One region of the Pseudoalteromonas sp. SG43-3 genome, then DNA from elsewhere that is predicted to be linked to it. Evidence: predicted binding sites of a transcription regulator. Region 1 holds the regulator's gene; the other holds the start of a gene.
The links. The regulator NrdR, encoded in region 1, represses ribonucleotide reductase genes. The targets are predictions, from matches to a motif close to AAACACNANATNTNGTGTTT.

Region 1 (10,175 bases):
ACAAGCTGTATTGCTTCAACAGGTGGCTACATTGATGCAGAAGCTGATTTAGTGGCAAGTAAAGCTCGCTTTCAAGCTGTGCTTAAAGAAAGCCCTGCAACTATTTATATTATGCCTGGTTTTACGGCGAGTAATGATAAAGGTGAGCTTACAACGCTTGGCCGTAATGGCTCAGATTACTCAGCAGCTATTGCTGCGGCATGTTTAGAAGCTGAGATTTGCCAAATTTGGACTGACGTTGATGGCGTATATAGCGCTGATCCTCGCTATATTAAAAAAGCCACTAAAGTAGATTTTTTATCTTATAAAGAAGCGATGGAGCTTTCTTACTTTGGTGCAAAAGTACTTCACCCAAAAACAATTTTACCGTGTGCTAAAGCAGGCGTGCCATGTGAAATTAAAAATACGCATAACCCAGACGCACAAGGCTCATTAATTGGTAACGATTATTCATCTGATGAGCCCGTAAAAGCGCTTTCTAGCTTACAAGACCTTGCAATGTTAACTGTTTCAGGCCCAGGCATGAAAGGTAAAGTAGGCATGGCGTCTAAGGTATTTAACGCGCTTGCTCACGATAACGTATCAATTGTATTGATCACGCAATCATCATGTGAATTTAGTATTAGTTTTTGTGTGCACGAAACAGACCTAGCACTTGCACTCGATGCGCTACAAACTGCATTTGAGCTTGAATTACAAGCAGGGCTTATTGAGCCTGTACAAGTACAACGTAATTTAGCCATTGTTACTTTAGTGGGCGACAACATGCGCGCACACCGAGGCTTAGCGGCTAAGTTTTTTGCATCGCTTGCACAAGCGCAAGTAAATATTGTGGCAATTGCACAGGATTCTACAGAAAGTGCTATTTCTGCGGTAATTGATGGTGAGTTATGTAATGACGCTGTAAAAATATGCCATGAAAACTTTTTCACGCATGTGCCGTCAATTGATGTGTTTTTACTAGGTTGTGGCTTAGTAGGGCAAGAGCTTATTAATCAGCTTGAACGTCAGCAAGCTTGGCTTGAAAAGCGTAATATTAAACTTAACTTGTATGGTGTTGCTAACTCTCGTCAATTACACCTTGATAACGAAGGCATCGCTTTTAGTGATTGGCAGCAAAAATTGGCCTCATCTGAGCAAGCATTTGATTTAAAATTAGTAGAGCAATTTGTTAAGCAAAACCACTTAGTGAATCCGGTATTAGTAGATTGTACATCTTCAGATGCACTTGCTGCGCAGTATGTAGACTTTTTAAATGCAGGTTTTCATGTGGTTGCAGCTAATAAAAAAGCGACAACAAGCTCATACACGTATTACCAAGATTTAATAGCTGCTACGCAAAAGAATAATCGTAAATTTTTATACGAAACTAACGTTGGTGCAGGTTTACCAGTAATCGATAACTTGCAGTCATTATTTGGTGCCGGTGATGAGTTACTAGAGTTTAGCGGTATTTTATCAGGCTCACTTTCGTATATGTTTGGTGCACTTCAAGATGGTTTATCACTTTCTGAGGCAACTATTAAAGCTAAAGAAAGCGGTTTTACTGAGCCAGATCCTCGTGATGATTTATCGGGTACCGATGTAGCACGTAAGTTACTGATCATTGCTCGCGAAGCCGGTATGAAGTTGGAGCTAAGCGATATTGAAGTTGAGTCAGTATTACCACAAGGTTTTGCACAAGGTGATAGCGTTGATGAGTTTATGGCAAAACTACCAAGCCTAGATGCTGATTTTAATGACCGCATTCAAAGTGCTGCGAGCGAAGGAAAGGTACTTCGTTATGTAGGTACAATTAAAGAAGGTCACTGTAAAGTAGGTATTGAGGCTGTTGATGAAAAGCATGCGCTTAATGTAATTCGCGATGGCGAAAACGCGCTTGCTATTTTAAGCCAATACTACCAGCCACGTCCGTTTGTAATTCGTGGTTATGGTGCCGGCTCTGAAGTAACAGCAGCGGGTGTATTTGCTGATATTTTAAAAACACTATCGCGCTAGGAGCTCGTTATGATTGAAGTATATGCTCCGGCGTCTATTGGTAATTTTGCAGTGGGTTTTGATGCACTTGGCGCAGCGCTTGCGCCAATTGATGGTAGTTTATTAGGCGATGTAGCTGTTGTAAGTGCAGCACCAAGTGACGAATTTATTTGTACTGGCGACTACGCTCACAAGTTACCAAGTGATGCGAATGAAAACTTAGCGTACCAGTGTTTAGTACATTTTAGAGCGCATGTTGCGCCTGATATGCCAAGCGTAAAGCTCGAGCTTAAAAAGAATTTACCAATTGGATCTGGACTTGGTTCTAGTGCATGCTCGGTCGTGGCTACCTTTGCTGCCCTTGATAAGTTTGCGCAAACTAACTTAAGTCAGGTTGAGCTTATTGAGCTTATGGCTGACTTTGAAGCTGTAGTGAGCGGTGGTCGTCATTACGACAACATCACGCCATGCTATTTAGGTGGTTTGCAATTAACAGGTGATTTAATCCCTGATAAATCGATTGCACTGCCTGTTGATGAAAATTGGTACTACGTTGCTGCGTTCCCTGGTTTTTCACTCAACACTGCTAAAGCGCGCTCGGTTTTACCAAAAGAGTTGAGCATGCATGCAAGTGTTGAGTTTGCACAGCGTTTATCGGCATTTAGTAGCTTACTGTTGACTAATCGTTTTGACGATGCACTGAGCATAATGAAAGATGAAATAGCAGAACCTTACCGCGCACCGCTTATTAAAGGTTTTAGTGAAGCCAAAGCAAGCTTACCAGCGTTGGGCGCTGAAATAGTGAGTATTTCGGGCGCAGGACCTACCTTGTTTAGTGTATGTAAAACACTTGAAGCTGCAAAGCAATGCGCGCAGTGGTTAGAGGCAAATTACATTAACGAGCAAGGCTTTTGCCACATTTGTAAATTAGATAACGACGGCACGCGTCAATTAACAGTTTTATAGGATAGGTAGTCATGCAATTACATAATTTAAAAGATAGCTCACAAAAAGTGTCGTTCGTTGAAGCCGTAAAAACAGGTTTGGGTCGTAATCAAGGTGTGTTCTTCCCTGAATCCCTTGCCCCACTGTCCGATGTTGATGCTTTGCTTGATATGGACTTTGTTACACGCAGTGGCAAAATATTATCTCACCTAATTGGTGATGAGCTGCCTAGCGACACTGTGGCACAAATGGTTAAAAATGCATTTAACTTTCCAGTTAAGCTGGTGGAAGTTGAAGAGAATACATACTGCTTAGAGTTGTTTCATGGTCCTACGCTTGCGTTTAAAGACTTTGGTGGTCGCTTTATGGCTGAGTGTTTAGCGCAATTTAATAAAGATGAAAAAGTAACTATTTTAACCGCAACATCGGGCGATACTGGTGCAGCCGTTGCACATGCTTTTTATAACAAGCCGAATATCGATGTTGTCATCTTATATCCTAAAGGCAAAATTTCACTTGCTCAGCAAAAGCTATTTACTACGTTAGGTAACAATATTCATTGTTACGCAGTTGATGGCAGTTTTGATGATTGCCAAGAGTTGGTTAAAAATGCCTTTTTAGATGAAGAAGTTAAATCAACACTTGGGCTTAATTCTGCTAATTCAATTAATATTAGCCGTTTAGTTGCTCAGGTTTGTTATTACTTTGAGGCCATTGCACAACTACCAAAAGAAAAACGCGCAACAGCGCATATATCAGTGCCAAGTGGCAACTTTGGTAATGTATGTGCTGCAATGATTGGTGCGGTTATTGGCTTACCTGTAGGTAAATTAAGTGCAACAACCAACCAAAATGATACTGTGCCGCGCTTTATGCTTGATAAAACCTGGACGCCAAACGCAACACTTGAGTCGCTTTCAAATGCAATGGATGTAAGTAAGCCAAACAACTGGCCGCGTGTGCAAACAATGTTAGATAATAACTGGTTTAGCTACGATAATTTTTATTCAACTAGCGTAAACGAGGAAGACACGCAATCGGTGATGAAAAAAATTCAACAAACGGGTTATGTTGCAGAGCCTCACACTGCTATTGCGTACCAAGGTCTTGTTGAAAATCGAGCGCCTGGTGCAGCGGGCATCTTTTTAGCCACAGCTCACCCTGCTAAGTTTAAAGAAAGCGTAGAGGGTATTTTAAATATTGAATTAGGTATGCCAAAACGACTTAGCGACGCACTAGCAAAACCATGCCTAGCAAGCGATATAAAGGCCGATTACGACGCATTACGTACAGAAATACTTGCTAAACTTGGCTAAGTTAATTAATTCAAAAAGGCGGTTAAGCCGCCTTTTTTTATAACTTTAGGCTTTTAAATCTAGTGAGTTGCATTTACTAATTAAATGTAGGAAATAGCATTCATTTAAAATCGTTATGGTTTTATAAGAAAATATCATCTTAAAAAGTCTGTGAAATAGTTTCAATCCCTGTTTAAATATCCTCAACTTAAGAGCGTAGGCAAAGAGTCGTTTAAAGCGTACAATAAAGCCTCTAAAAAACACCATACACGTTGCCCTAGGAGACCCCAATGTTAGAACGTAGCATGAATATTTCGGATTTTGATCCAGAGTTATTTGACGCGATAAACAAAGAAACTGCTCGCCAAGAAGAGCACATTGAACTAATCGCTTCAGAAAACTACTGTAGCCCACGCGTACTAGAAGCGCAGGGTTCACAGCTTACAAATAAATACGCAGAAGGTTACCCTGGCAAACGTTATTATGGCGGTTGTGAGCACGTTGATGTTGTTGAGCAATTAGCAATTGACCGTGCTAACGAGTTATTTGGTTCTGACTACGCAAACGTACAACCACATGCTGGTTCGCAAGCTAATGCTGCTGTTTTTCTAGCGCTATTAGAAGCAGGCGACACTGTACTTGGTATGAGCTTAGCTCATGGTGGTCACTTAACTCACGGATCACACGTAAGCTTCTCTGGTAAGCTTTACAATGCAATTCAATACGGACTAGATGAAACAACGGGCGAAATTGATTACGCACAGGTTGAAGCACTAGCACTTGAGCATAAACCAAAAATGATTATTGGTGGTTTCTCAGCGTACTCAGGTATTGTTGATTGGGCTAAATTCCGTGAAATTGCTGACAAAGTAGGTGCTTACCTGTTTGTTGATATGGCTCACGTTGCAGGTTTAATTGCGGCAGGCGTTTACCCAAGCCCAGTTCCTCATGCACATGTTGTAACTACAACTACGCATAAAACACTTGCTGGTCCTCGTGGTGGTTTAATTATCTCTGCATGTGGCGATGAAGCAATCTATAAAAAGCTTAACAGCGCAGTTTTCCCTGGTGGCCAAGGTGGTCCTTTATGTCATGTTATTGCAGCAAAAGCAGTGGCATTTAAAGAAGCGCTTCAACCAGAATTTAAAGTATACCAAACACAAGTTGTTAAAAACGCAAAAGCAATGGTTGCTGTAATGCAAGAGCGCGGCTACAAAATCGTATCTGACAAAACTGAAAACCACTTATTCCTACTCGATTTAATCGATAAAGATATTACTGGTAAAGATGCAGATGCAGCCCTTGGTAACGCTAACATCACAGTTAACAAAAACTCAGTGCCAAACGATCCACGTTCTCCGTTTGTAACATCTGGTTTGCGTATTGGTTCTCCTGCAATCACTCGTCGTGGTTTCAAAGAAGAAGAATCAAAAGAGCTTGCTGGCTGGATTTGTGACGTACTAGATAACATCACTGATGAATCTGTACAGGCGCAAGTTAAAGAAAAAGTTAAAGCAATTTGTGCAAAATTACCTGTATACGCTTAATTGCATAAGCAGCAGTAATTTAGATCACATAGGCTAGGGGCCTGTTTATCTTTCGAGGTTTAATTTGCAGTAGTATGTTTGGTTTTTAGGCAAGGCAGAGTCTATGTAGTGTGGTTACTCCACACAAATAGGCGATAACGCAGCATAAATGCCAAACATGCACTGCCCTCGGGTTCGTCCTAGGGGCGATTTGCTCTTTGTTGCCTACATGGATGTAGGTAAGGGGCGTGAGCAGGACGCGGAAGCTTTGCTCGATTTATACTTAGCCCACTAGGTTACAAACCTCGCGCCGCGATTAAATCGCCCCTAGATAGAACAAATTTAATCCTGAAAGGTCAACAGACCCTATTTTTTTGCTAAGATTAAAGGCCGCTAAATAGCGGCCTTTTTTGTTTTAAAACGGAAGTACCGAGCTATGCATTGTCCATTTTGTACCGCAAAAGATACTAAAGTTATTGACTCACGCCTTGTTGGTGGAGGCCATCAAGTTCGCCGGCGCCGTGAGTGCAACGACTGCCATGAGCGCTTTACTACATTTGAAGGCGCTGAACTGGTTATGCCTCGTGTTATTAAACAAGACGGCAGCCGCGAACCATTTAACGAAGATAAATTATTAAATGGCTTAAATCGCGCACTCGAAAAACGTCCAGTGAGCACAGAGCAAGTAGACGAAGTAGTGAATATAATAAAATCGCAACTACGCGCAACGGGTGAGCGAGAAATTTCAAGTCATTTGGTGGGTGAATGCATTATGGAAGCCCTCAAAAAGCTCGATAAAGTAGCGTATGTAAGATTTGCCTCTGTTTATCGCTCGTTTGAAGATATACGCGAATTTGGCGAAGAAATTGCCCGCTTAGGGGAGTAACAATGCAAAGCCAAGTTCCTTTTACTGAACATGATGAAATGTATATGGCACGCGCCATAGAGCTTGCCAAAAAAGGTCGGTTTACTACCACACCTAACCCTAATGTTGGCTGTGTTTTAGTTAAAAATAATCAAATAATTGGTGAGGGGTTCCATCAATTAGCTGGTCAAGGTCATGCAGAAGTAAATGCACTGGCTGTCGCTGGAAAAAATGCACAAGGTGCAACGGCTTATGTAACGCTTGAACCGTGTAGTCATTATGGCCGTACGCCACCGTGCGCCGAAGGCTTAAAAGCTGCCGGTGTGGTAAAAGTAATTGCTGCTATGGTTGATACAAATCCACAAGTTGCTGGCAAAGGCCTTAAAATACTGAGCGACGCGGGTATTGACGTTGCTTACGGGTTACTCGAATCACAAGCTCGCGCACTTAACGTTGGCTTTTTTAAGCGTATGGAACAAGGCTTACCTTATGTGATTTGCAAAATGGCAGCGAGTATTGATGGTAAAACAGCGCTTAAAAATGGGCAAAGTAAGTGGATCACAAGCCCTGCTGCTCGACAAGACGTACAATTATACCGAGCGAAAAGCTGCGCTATTTTAACCGGTGCCGATACAGTGCTAGTAGACGATGCTAAACTTAATGTGCGACTAAGTGAGCTGCCTTGCACACTGCCTACTGATTTGCCGCTTCGCCAGCCCGTGCGTGTTATAATTGACTCTCAAAACCGTTTAACACCTGACCTTGCTTTATTTGAAATCCAAAGTGATGTAATAATATTTACGACTAAGGTTGATAAATCATTGCAATGGCCGCATTTTGTAAAGCATATTGAAGTCAGTGAAAGTAACGGTAAAGTTGATTTACAAGCCGTTTTAGAAAAACTTGGGCAACTGCAGTTTAATAATGTTTGGCTTGAAGCTGGCGCAACACTTGCTGGTAAAATGACAGAGCTTAATTTAGTTGACGAGTTTGTTTTTTATTTAGCGCCTAAACTAATGGGCCATGATGCAAAAAGTTTAGTTAATTTTCCTGAATTGACGAGTATGCAAAACACCGTTGATTTAACATTTAATGAATGTGCGCGCATTGGTGACGATTTACGTATCACCGCGTCAAAACTCATTAAAATCACTTAATAAAAAGAGTAGTGCTATGTTTACTGGGATAATAGAAGCCACAGGCAAAATTGCTTTATTACAAAAAAAACAAGGCGACTTAGCCATTCGTATCCAAAGTACTGATCTTGATATGACAGACGTAAAGTTAGGTGACAGCATTGCAACTAATGGTGTTTGCTTAACTGTAGTTGATAAACATATTGATGGTTTTAGTGCGGATTTATCTAATGAGACGATTAGTTTGACCGGTTTTGCTCACTATGCTTTAGGACAAACGGTGAATCTTGAAAAAGCCATGCAACCTGTTTCTCGTTTAGGCGGTCATTTAGTGTCTGGCCATGTTGATGGTATCGCAACAATTACAAGTATTACAGCAAACGCCAGAGCAACAGAATATTGGCTTACAACTGACGAAAATTTAATGAAATACATTCCGTACAAAGGTTCGGTATGTATTGATGGTATAAGCCTGACAGTAAACGCTGTAGAGGGTAATAAATTCAAATTAACAATTGTCCCACACACGAGTGAGCAAACCACAATTGCTCATTTTAAAGTAGGTACCCAAGTTAATTTAGAAGTCGATCAAATTGCACGTTATTTAGAGCGCCTTATAAAGGGTGCAGAGCAACCAACGGGCTCTGATATTTCGATGAGCTTACTCGCTAAAGCGGGTTTTATTAAATAACGAAACTGACAACTTACACGAGCAAATTTATGAATTTACACAGCGCGCAAGAAATCATCGACGATATTAAAGCCGGTAAAATGGTTATTTTAATGGATGATGAAGATAGAGAAAACGAAGGCGATTTAATAATAGCTGCTGAGCATATTAGCGCAGAAGCGATTAATTTCATGGCTACCCATGGCCGTGGTTTAATTTGTTTAACCATGACGCAAGAGCGTTGCGAGCAACTTGATTTACCGTTAATGGTTAAAAACAATGGTGCAGCATTTTCGACTAACTTTACAATGTCGATAGAAGCATCAAAAGGTGTTACAACCGGTATTTCAGCAGCAGATAGAGCGCGTACAGTGCAAGCGGCTATAGCTAAAGGCGCAGTCCCAAGTGATATTGTTCAGCCTGGACATATTTTTCCTATTATGGCGCAACCTGGTGGCGTATTAACTCGCGCAGGACACACTGAAGCTGGCTGTGATTTAGCGCGTTTAGCTGGACTTGAAGCATCATCTGTTATTGTTGAAATACTTAATGCTGACGGCACTATGGCACGTCGCCCTGATTTAGAAGTTTTTGCGAAAGAGCACGATATTAAAATTGGCACCATTGCTGATTTAATCGAATACCGCAACTTAAACGAAACAACAATTGAGCAAGTAGCAAAATGTAAGTTACCAACTGTTCATGGTGAATTTGATTTAGTTACTTACAAAGACACAATTGACGGCCAATTACATTACGTATTGCTCAAAGGCGATATAAAAGATCAAGAGCCGACAAATGTACGTGTACATTTACAAAGTACCTTTAACGATATTCTACTTTCAGACAGAAGTGCTGACCGTAGCTGGGGCCTTTCTGAAGCAATGGCTTATATCGCTAAAAATGAAGGTGCTTTAGTTATTTTAGGTAAGCAAGAAAGCACTGAAGAGTTAGAGGCAACTGTGAAAGCATTTGCAGCAGCTGATGCTGGCGAAAGCGTTACGCCACGTAAATTCAAAGGTACATCTCGTACTGTTGGCGTAGGTTCGCAAATACTTGCCGATCTTGGAATTAAACAAATGCGATTAATGAGTCGCCCTAAAAAGTACCATGCACTTTCGGGCTTTCATTTAGAAGTTGTTGATTACGTTGAGCCACAATAAGCATCACGCTTAAACTAGGCTATTATTTTATTTTTATGGTATGATGCGCAGCAATTTTTGCGCAATCGCAACCGCTTGAACTTATTTTTAGGGTTATCAAATGAAAATTATTGAAGGTAATAAGTACGCTCCAGGCAAAAAATTTGCCATTGTCATTTCTCGTTTTAATGACTTTATTGGTAGCAGCCTCCTTGCAGGTGCTGTTGATGAGCTAAAACGCACAGGTGGCGTATCAGATGACGACATTACCGTTATTTATGTGCCAGGCGCGGTAGAATTACCTTTAGCGGCTAAACGCGTTGCGGCAAAAAAAGAGTATGATGCAATCATCGCATTAGGCGTAGTGATCAGAGGTGGTACACCACACTTTGACCTAGTTGCTGGCGAATCAAACAAAGGTCTTGCGCAAGTATCACTTGAGTATGATATCCCGGTTGCATTTGGCGTATTAACCACAGAAAGCATTGAACAAGCAATTGAGCGTGCTGGCACCAAAATGGGCAATAAAGGCGGCGAAGCTGCTTTAGGCGCGCTTGAAATGGTTAATGTGTTAGATAAAATTTAAGTTTAAGGAATTTTTGTGAAACCAGCAGCAAGA
Region 2 (10,175 bases), on a different contig from region 1:
AGCTTCAAAGGTTTTATGTGTTAATGCATTTGCGCTACCATCTGAATAACGTTTACCGTTTTTAGCTAGGTAGTATGCGTAGTTAATTACGCCTATTCCTAGTGTACGACGACCCATAGTTGCATTTTTGGCAGCCGGTACAGGGTAGTCTTGGAAATCAAGTAAGTTATCAAGTGCGCGTACTGCAAGTTCAGCTAGCTCTTCAAGCTCATCAAGTGACTCTATTGCACCTAGGTTAAACGCAGAAAGTGTACAAAGGGCAATTTCGCCTTCTTCGTCATTCACGTTATTAAGTGGCTTAGTTGGCAATGCAATTTCTAAACATAAGTTAGATTGGCGAATTGGCGCAACTTTAGAAATAAATGGGCTGTGTGTATTACAGTGATCCACATTTTGTAAATAAATACGACCAGTACTTGCACGCTCTTGCGCAAACATTGAGAAAAGCTCAATGGCTTTAATGCGTTTTTTACGAATAGACTCGTCTTGTTCGTATTTAACGTAAAGTGCGTCAAACTCAGCTTGGTCTTCAAAAAATGCATCATAAAGGCCAGGCACATCTGATGGGCTAAATAACGTAATGTAGTCGTCTTTAATTAAACGAGAGTACATTAATTTATTAAACTGTACGCCGTAATCTAGGTGGCGAACGCGGTTGTCGTCTACACCACGGTTATTTTTAAGTACAAGTAGGTTCTCTACTTCTAAATGCCAAAGCGGGTAGAATAATGTTGCTGCGCCGCCACGTACACCACCTTGTGAACAACTTTTAACCGCTGTTTGAAAGTGCTTATAAAAAGGGATACAACCTGTGTGATACGCTTCGCCGTTACGAATATGGCTACCTAGCGCACGTATTCTACCTGCGTTAATACCAATTCCCGCACGTTGTGAAACGTATTTAACAATAGCTGACGACGTTGCATTGATTGAATCAAGGCTGTCGCCACATTCAATCAATACACATGAGCTAAACTGGCGAGTAGGCGTACGTACACCCGACATAATTGGCGTTGGTAGAGATATTTTAAATAAAGATACTGCATCGTAAAAACGTTTAATGTAATCAGTACGTGTTTCACGTGGGTAATCTGAAAATAAGCTTGCTGCAACTAAAATATATAAAAACTGTGCACTTTCGTATATTTCACCCGATACACGGTTTTGAACGAGGTACTTACCTTCAAGTTGCTTTACAGCAGCGTAGCTAAAGTTAAGATCGCGAGAATGATCAAGGTATGCATCAAGCTCATCTAACTCTTGCTCTGTGTAATCTACTAGTAAATGAGCATCATAGCGTTTATCGCCAACCATTTTTGTTACGTGGTCAAATAAACGTGGTGGCTCAAATTGACCGTACGCTTTTTTACGTAAATGGAATACAGCTAAACGTGCAGCTAAGTATTGGTAATCAGGCGATTCTTTTGAAATCTGATCCGCTGCTGCTTTAATGATGGTTTCGTGAATGTCTTTAGTACGAATACCGTCGTAAAACTGAATGTGCGACTTTAATTCAACTTGCGAAACCGAAACGTTGTTTAAACCTTCGGCGGCCCACTCAATAACGCGATGGATCTTATCCAGATCAAGAGGCTCTTTACGCCCGTCACGTTTGCTTACAGATAACTGTTGGTTCATTTGCCTGTATTCCTTGGGAATTATGTATTTTGACCAATGCTTTATACCTCGCCGGGGCAAGGTATATACTCATTTATTATAAGTTTCGTCATATTTGCGAATTTAATTGAATAACATTTGGCCACAATATCTGGTGTTGTTCAATTTAGAGATCACAAGATAGTGTGGTCTGAGTTGTTTTGCAAGGGACATAATTGCCCCTATTTGTGGATAACTTCGGGATAACGTATTTGTGTTAGTAGACACTCACCTTCGAACAATCATTTAAGTTGAAATATGCAAAAATCAACTAATGATCTGCTAAATTTACGCATTTTAAAAATAAATTTTGACTGCTTTTTTTATCAGCAAGCTTTGCGTAAAAACTAACACAATCACAATATATAGTGTTTATTAATTAACATGGCACTATATATGGTTAAAACCATCAATTGGGCTTTGCCAGTTAAAATCAGCATTCCAGCTGTTGGCTTCATCAATACTTGGTATGTAACCCCAAAGTGCCGTTGCTGTGCGCATACCTGCGGCTTTGCCTGCTTGTATGTCTCGCTGTGCATCACCAATGTACAAACAGCGTTTTGGTTGCACTCCCATAAGCTTTGCACAGTGTAGCAGCGGTAAAGGGGATGGCTTAGCTTCAGCTAAGGTGTCGCCACTTATTACTACACTAGCATTTTTCAATGCGGGAATTGCTGCCACTAAAGGATCAGTTAAAAACCCTGGTTTGTTAGTCATGATCCCCCATTTGATCTTTTTCTGATCAAAGGCAATAAGCAACGATTCAACACCGCTGAAGCAATGTGTGTGATTTGCTATGTTTGCAGCGTATTCGTCAACTAATTGCTTAATAAGCTCGCTTTGAGGTTGTGTGTCCCATAACTCTTTAAAACCAGCCTCTAATAATGCGCCTGCGCCGTTAGATGCCGCAGGACGGTATACATCACTACTAACAGGCTCTATTTTATTATTAATGAGAACTGCATTTAAAGCCGCACCTAAATCATCAGCGGTGTCGAGTAGAGTGCCGTCTAAATCAAATAAAAATGCATCGTACTCAATAAGGGGGAGGGGGGCTTGAGAGTTAGCCATTAAGCTAACTTCTCGAAGTACAGTATGTAATTTACGCTAACGTCACTATTGAGCGTATATTGCTTTGATAGTGGGTTATAAGAAAGGCCTGTACTTGCACGAACTTTTAAACCCGCTTGCTCTGCCCATGTAATAAGCTGTGCAGGTTTTATAAACTTTTTATGGTCGTGTGTACCTTCAGGCACCATTTTTAAAAGCTTTTCAGCACCAACAATAGCGTATAAATATGCTTTAGGTGTTTTGTTCAGGGTTGAAAAAAACACGTCTGCGCCTGGTTTGGCAAGTGCAGCTACGGCATGAATGATAGATGCTGGGTCGGGAACGTGCTCAAGCATTTCCATACAGGTTATTACATCAAAGCGCTCTGGGTGTTGCGATGCAAACTCTTCTGCTGGCACTTTTATGTAATCTACATTTATGCCAGTTTCTAAACTGTGCAACTTAGCAACAGTTAAAGGCTCTTGCCCCATGTCGATACCAGTTACTTTTGCGCCCATGCGCGCCATGCTTTGGCTTAAAATACCGCCACCACAGCCAACATCGAGTGTTTCTTTATCGAATAAGCCTTGCGTTTTGTTTGCTATAAAGTCTAAACGTAACGGGTTAATTTCGTGAAGAGGTTTGAATTCTCCGTCTAGGTCCCACCAACGCTCGGCGATGGCTTCAAATTTTGCTATTTCTGCGTGATCTACATTTTGATGTTCGGTCATAAAATACTTCCTCGTCAATCTGAGGCCATTATATAGGGCTAAATTGATAAATCGCAAAGTTTTGCGCCTGTAAATTAAAATTAATTGTGATAGCATGGCTGTTAGAAATAATAACAATACTCTTAATACCCAATACCGGGTTGTTGAGAGCTGATACTGAAGGAATGTGATATCAAATGACTGATCTCGCCAATGAAATTCTGCCAGTCAATATTGAAGACGAGTTAAAAAACTCCTACTTAGATTACGCAATGAGCGTAATTGTAGGACGTGCATTACCAGACGTACGTGACGGCTTAAAACCTGTTCATCGCCGCGTTTTGTTTGCAATGAACGAGCTTAGTAATGACTGGAACAAGCCTTACAAAAAATCGGCCCGTGTGGTCGGTGACGTAATCGGTAAATACCACCCACACGGCGACAGTGCAGTTTATGACACGATAGTTCGTATGGCTCAGCCATTCTCACTGCGTTATATGCTAGTAGATGGCCAAGGTAACTTCGGTTCGGTTGATGGTGATTCAGCAGCGGCAATGCGTTATACAGAAGTACGTATGGCTAAAATGTCGCATGAGTTATTAGCCGATCTTGAAAAAGAAACGGTTGATTTCGTTCCTAACTACGATGGCACTGAGTTCATCCCTGATGTTTTACCAACGAAAGTTCCTAATTTATTAGTGAATGGTTCGTCAGGTATTGCAGTAGGTATGGCTACAAATATACCACCACATAACTTAACTGAAGTTGTAAATGGTTGTTTGGCACTTATTCAAAATCCAGATTTAACTATTTTAGAGTTAATGGATTATATTCCTGGTCCTGATTTCCCAACGGCTGCAATTATCAACGGTAAGAAGGGTATTGAACAAGCCTACTTAACTGGCCGTGGTAAAGTGTACATGCGTGCACGCGCCGACATCGAAACCGATGAAAAAACAGGCCGTGAAACAATCATCGTTCACGAAATTCCTTATCAAGTTAATAAAGCTCGTTTAATTGAAAAAATCGCTGAGCTGGTTAAAGATAAGAAAATTGAAGGTATTAGTGCGCTACGTGATGAATCAGATAAAGACGGTATGCGTATCGTTATTGAAATCAAACGTGGTGACGTAGGCGAAGTTATTTTAAACAACTTGTATTCACAAACTCAGTTACAAACTGTGTTTGGTATGAATATGGTTGCGCTAATTAATAACCAACCTAAATGTTTCAATTTAAAAGAAATGTTAGAAGAGTTTATTATTCACCGTCGTGAAGTAGTAACTCGTCGTACAGTATTTGATTTACGCAAAGCCCGTGACCGTGCACACACGCTTGAAGGCTTAGCGATTGCGCTTGCGAACATTGACCCAATTATCGAACTTATTCGTAAATCCCCTACACCTGCTGAAGCTAAAATTGCTTTAACAGCGCGTCCGTGGGAATTAGGTAATGTACAAGGTATGCTTGAAAAAGCAGGTGAAGACAATGTTGCTCGTCCAGATTGGTTAGCAAGCGAACTTGGTATTCGCGATGGTCAATATTATATCTCTGAGCAACAAGCTCAAGCAATTCTTGATTTGCGTTTACATAAGCTAACAGGTCTTGAACACGAAAAAATCTTGACCGAATACCAAGCGTTATTAGAACTAATTGCTGAACTACTTTATATTTTGGCAACTCCTGAGCGTTTAATGGAAGTTATACGTGACGAGCTAGTTGAAATTAAAGAGCAATATGGTGATGAGCGTCGCACTGAAATCAATGCAGCTGCTCACGATATCAGCCTTGAAGACTTAATTACCGAAGAAAACGTAGTAGTAACGCTTTCTCACGAAGGTTATGTGAAGTATCAAGCATTGTCTGATTACGAAGCACAGCGTCGTGGTGGTAAAGGTAAGTCAGCAACGAAGATGAAAGATGAAGATTTCATCGAACGTCTATTAGTTGCAAATACACACGATACTATATTGTGTTTCTCTACGGCCGGTCGTTTATATTGGCTTAAAGTATATCAGTTACCACTAGCGAGTCGTGCAGCGCGCGGTAAGCCAATTGTTAACTTGTTACCACTTGAAGCTGATGAACGTATTACTGCTATATTGCCAGTACGCGAGTACGCAGAAGATAAATACATCTTTATGGCAACAGCATTTGGTACAGTTAAGAAAACACCATTAACGGCGTATAGTCGTCAACGTGCAAGCGGTATTATTGCTGTTAACTTAAATGATGGCGATAGCCTGATTGGTGTTGATATTACCGATGGTAGCAACGAAATTATGTTGTTTACTGATGCAGGTAAAGTTGTACGCTTTAAAGAAGCTGAAGAAACAACAGTTGTTGATGAAAACGGTAACCCAGTATTAGACGAAGAAGGTAACCCTGAGATTCGTTTCAAAGGTGTTCGCCCAATGGGTCGTACTGCTACAGGTGTTCGTGGTATTAAAATGGCCGATGATCAACGCGTAGTATCGTTAATTGTACCAAAAACTGACGGTGCTATTTTAACGGTAACTGAAAATGGTTACGGTAAGCGTACACAACTAGAAGATTACCCATCTAAGAGCCGTGCAACACAGGGTGTTGTATCTATCAAGGTGAGTGAGCGTAACGGTGCTGTTGTTGGCGCTGTACAAGTTGATGATAACGACGAAATCATGATTATTTCAAATCGTGGTACCTTAGTACGTACTCGCGTTAATGAAGTTTCTACGGTTGGACGTAACACCCAAGGTGTTATTTTGATCAGAACTATTGACGAAGAGCAAGTAGTTGGTTTACAACGTATAGAAGAGATTGAAGTTACAGAAAGTGACTTGATTGATATTGAAGACGTTGAAACTGTAGATACGGTTATTGATGAAGTAGCGGATGATAATCCTCCTTCAGAATAATTGATATTGAAAAAGCGGCCTTGGCCGCTTTTTTTAATGTTGTTGAAAAAAATTAATAGGGTGTGAAGTTATATTCATTCACTAAAACTCAAAGGTTTAGTGGGTGGGTATTGAGCATTCATGCTAAGTAGTTAAATTACTGGAATGAGGCAAAGGTAATGAGTAAATATAATTTTTGTGCGGGGCCAGCTATGCTTCCGCAAGCGGTTATGAAAAAAGCACAAAAAGAGTTTCTAGATTGGCAAGATTTAGGTGTGTCTGTGATGGAAATAAGCCATCGTAGCAAAGAGTTTTTAGCCCTTACAGCTAAATGTGAAGCCAGCCTTCGTCGCCTAATGAATATCAGTGATGAATTTGAAGTGCTGTTTATGCATGGTGGTGGTCGTGGTCAGTTTAGTGCTGTGCCATTAAATTTACACCAAGAAGGCAAAGCTGCGGTTTATTGCGAAAACGGCGTGTGGTCAAAAAGTGCAACAGACGAGGCCAACAAGTTTACTCAAGCAACCTCTATTGATGTGCGTAATGATGCCAATGGCGAGTTTTCTATTAAACAGGTTGCTGATTGGGTGTTACCAGAAGATGCATCTTACATTCACTATTGCCCTAACGAAACGGTTGACGGCTTAGAAATTTTTGATGTACCAAGCCACCCAACTGCACCGATCGTTGCTGATATGTCGTCAACTATTTTATCACGCGAAATAGACGTTAATAAATTTGATTTAATTTACGCTGGTGCGCAAAAAAATATCGGCCCGTCGGGCATATCAATCGTTATTGTTCGTAAAACATTACTTGAGCGTGAAGGCTTACCTAAGCCAGGCATTTTAGATTACGCATTAGAAGCAAAACAAGGCAGCATGTTTAACACGCCTCCCACATTTGCTTGGTATTTAGCTGCTGAAGTATTTCAATGGCTTGAAAGTAATGGTGGCGTAAAAGCGATGGAAGTTCAAAATATTGCTAAAGCGCAGCTACTTTATGACTTTATTGATGAATCGAGCTTTTATACCAATAAAGTAGCTAAACATTGCCGTTCACGTATGAATGTTCCGTTTTGGCTTAATGATGAAAGCTTAAATGATAAGTTTGTTGCTCAGTCTAAAGATGCAGGGTTACTCGCTCTTGAAGGCCACAGAATTGTGGGCGGTATGCGCGCAAGTATTTATAACGCAATGCCTATTGAAGGTGTTCAAGCACTTGTAGACTTTATGGCTGCTTTTGCAAAGGAGCACAGCTAATGGAGCAGCTTCGTTTAGAACCTATTTCTAGAGTAAATGGCACAGTAACCCTACCAGGTTCAAAGAGTCTATCGAACAGAATTTTATTATTAGCAGCACTTGCAAGCGGTACTACCGTTGTAGAAAACTTACTTGATAGTGACGATATACGCCATATGCTGGGCGCCTTAAAGTTATTAGGTGTAAATGTAACTTTAAATGATGACCGCACTGTAGCCACCGTAGAGGGTGTTAGTGGTGTGTTTAATACACCGACTGAGCCATTGTTTTTAGGTAATGCGGGTACTGCTTATAGACCTTTAACGGCAGTACTTGCTGCCGTTGCTGGTAAGTACGAGCTAATTGGCGAGCCACGTATGGAAGAGCGCCCGATAGGGCACTTGGTTGACGCGCTGCAAGCATTGGGTGGTGATGTTACTTATACAAAGCACAAAGACTACCCACCACTTAAAATTGTGGGTGGCCAAATAAAAGGCGGTGAGGTTGAAATTGACGGCAGTATTTCAAGTCAATTTTTAACCGCTCTATTAATGGCAGCGCCATTATTTAACGGTGATACAACAATAACTATTAAAGGTACTTTAGTCTCTAAACCTTATATTGATATTACACTTGATGTAATGGCACGTTTTGGGGTTAATGTTGAGCACAGTGATTATGCAACCTTTAAAGTTAAAGGTGGTCAACAGTATCAATCATTAGATCGCATAATGGTTGAAGGCGATGCATCTTCTGCCTCTTACTTTGTTGCTGCGGCTGCAATTGCAGGCGGTGAGATTGAAATTAAGGGCGTGGGTGCCAAGTCGGTGCAAGGTGATATAGGCTTTGCCAAAGTAATGGAGCAAGTAGGCGCAAAAATTGATTGGTATGATGAGCACTTAGTTGTTCGCAAAGGCGAGCTTAATGGCGTAGATATAGATGCAAATGCAATTCCTGATGCTGCTATGACTCTTGCAACTGTTGCTCTTTTTGCCAAAGGCCCAACAGCCATTCGTAACATTTATAACTGGCGAGTAAAAGAGACAGACCGTTTATATGCAATGGCAACTGAGCTTCGTAAAGTAGGCGCACAGGTTGTAGAAGGTGAAGATTTTATAGAAATTACCCCACCTGAAACATTTAATGATGTTGCTGTTGATACTTACGACGATCACCGTATAGCCATGTGTTTTGCAATGGTTGCCGTTGGTGGAAAGCCAATAACAATTAATGATCCAAAGTGTACCTATAAAACATTTCCTACATTTTTCAATGTTTTAGCGTCAGTCAGTGAATAAGCTAATTAGAAGTAATTACAAAAGTTACACACTAATAGCAGATATATTTAAATAACTGACGTATAATGTCGCGGTTTATTTAGGTGTGCATTGCAGGAGGTTTTAAATGCAGGCGTTATTAATGCCCGTGATCACCGTTGATGGCCCAAGTGGTTCAGGTAAAGGAACTGTTTGTCGCTTGTTAGCCGACAAGTTAGGGTGGGATGTATTAGATAGCGGTGCGATTTATCGTGTTTTATCTTTAGCTGCACTTCATCACCAAATTGCATTAGACAATGAAGAAGGGCTTGTCCCGCTTGCTGCAAATTTAGATGTGCAGTTTTTGGTAGATAGCCAAACTAATGCAGGAAAAGTTATTTTAGAAGGCGAAGATGTAACCACTACTATTCGTAATGAAGAAGTAGGCGCCGCGGCTTCAAAAGTTGCAGCATTACCTCGCGTTCGTGAAGCGTTATTACGTCGCCAGCGTGCATTTCGCACTGAAAATGGCTTAATTGCCGATGGCCGTGATATGGGCACTGTGGTTTTTCAAGATGCGCCGTTAAAAATATATTTAACAGCCAGTGCACAAGAGCGTGCTCGTAGACGCTTTGTTGAGTTGAATACGCGCGGCCTTGATGTTACACTAAGTGGTCTATTACAGGACATTCAAGCTCGTGACGAGCGCGATATGAATCGCACCGTTGCTCCGCTTGTACCTGCAGAGGATGCTATTGAGATCGATACTAGCGATCTTAATGCACAGCAAGTGTTTGATAAGGTAATAACTTTATTGGATATTGCTATCTCTGAAGGTAAGCTTCCTAAACGAAGCTAAACACATTTTATGCGCCAGCAGGATGCCAGTGCTATTTTAACAACCCCATGCAGCATGGTTGCTTATTGGTATTAATATATGAGACGTATATTCGTATGTCAGAAAATTTTGCGCAGTTATTTGAAGAAAGCTTAAAGGGTTTTGAAGCAGAGCAAGGCTCTATCGTTAAAGGTACAGTAATCTCTATCGAGAATAACATTGTACTTGTAGATGCTGGTCTTAAATCAGAAAGTGCTATCCCTGCAGAGCAGTTCAAAAATGCTGCTGGTGAACTAGAAGTTGCTGTAGGCGACGAAGTAGATGTTGCACTAGATGCAATTGAAGACGGTTTCGGTGAAACTATCCTTTCTCGTGAGAAAGCTAAGCGTCACGAAGCATGGATCCGTCTTGAGAAAGCATGTGAAGAGCAAGAGACTGTTACTGGTGTTATCAACGGTAAAGTTAAAGGCGGTTTCACAGTTGAAGTTGATTCAATCCGTGCTTTCCTACCTGGTTCACTTGTTGATGTTCGTCCAGTACGTGACACA

Region 2: the regulator NrdR is predicted to act here: its motif matches at 1,758-1,777, upstream of nrdA (class 1a ribonucleoside-diphosphate reductase subunit alpha).

What each region holds. Positions count from the first base shown of each region.
Region 1 covers NZ_JACJFC010000021.1:18,224-28,398, reverse strand. Annotated here, with positions in the region: gene thrA (bifunctional aspartate kinase/homoserine dehydrogenase I) at 1-1,998, shown strand, start outside; gene thrB (homoserine kinase) at 2,008-2,943, shown strand; gene thrC (threonine synthase) at 2,955-4,238, shown strand; gene glyA (serine hydroxymethyltransferase) at 4,508-5,764, shown strand; gene nrdR (transcriptional regulator NrdR) at 6,180-6,629, shown strand; gene ribD (bifunctional diaminohydroxyphosphoribosylaminopyrimidine deaminase/5-amino-6-(5-phosphoribosylamino)uracil reductase RibD) at 6,632-7,765, shown strand; gene H5157_RS16955 (riboflavin synthase) at 7,782-8,435, shown strand; gene ribBA (bifunctional 3,4-dihydroxy-2-butanone-4-phosphate synthase/GTP cyclohydrolase II) at 8,465-9,577, shown strand; gene ribE (6,7-dimethyl-8-ribityllumazine synthase) at 9,678-10,142, shown strand; gene nusB (transcription antitermination factor NusB) at 10,158-10,175, shown strand, end outside.
Region 2 covers NZ_JACJFC010000004.1:205,677-215,851, forward strand. Annotated here, with positions in the region: gene nrdA (class 1a ribonucleoside-diphosphate reductase subunit alpha) at 1-1,638, opposite strand, end outside; gene H5157_RS05370 (HAD family hydrolase) at 2,047-2,727, opposite strand; gene ubiG (bifunctional 2-polyprenyl-6-hydroxyphenol methylase/3-demethylubiquinol 3-O-methyltransferase UbiG) at 2,727-3,437, opposite strand; gene gyrA (DNA topoisomerase (ATP-hydrolyzing) subunit A) at 3,614-6,313, shown strand; gene serC (3-phosphoserine/phosphohydroxythreonine transaminase) at 6,472-7,554, shown strand; gene aroA (3-phosphoshikimate 1-carboxyvinyltransferase) at 7,554-8,831, shown strand; gene cmk ((d)CMP kinase) at 8,938-9,648, shown strand; gene rpsA (30S ribosomal protein S1) at 9,744-10,175, shown strand, end outside.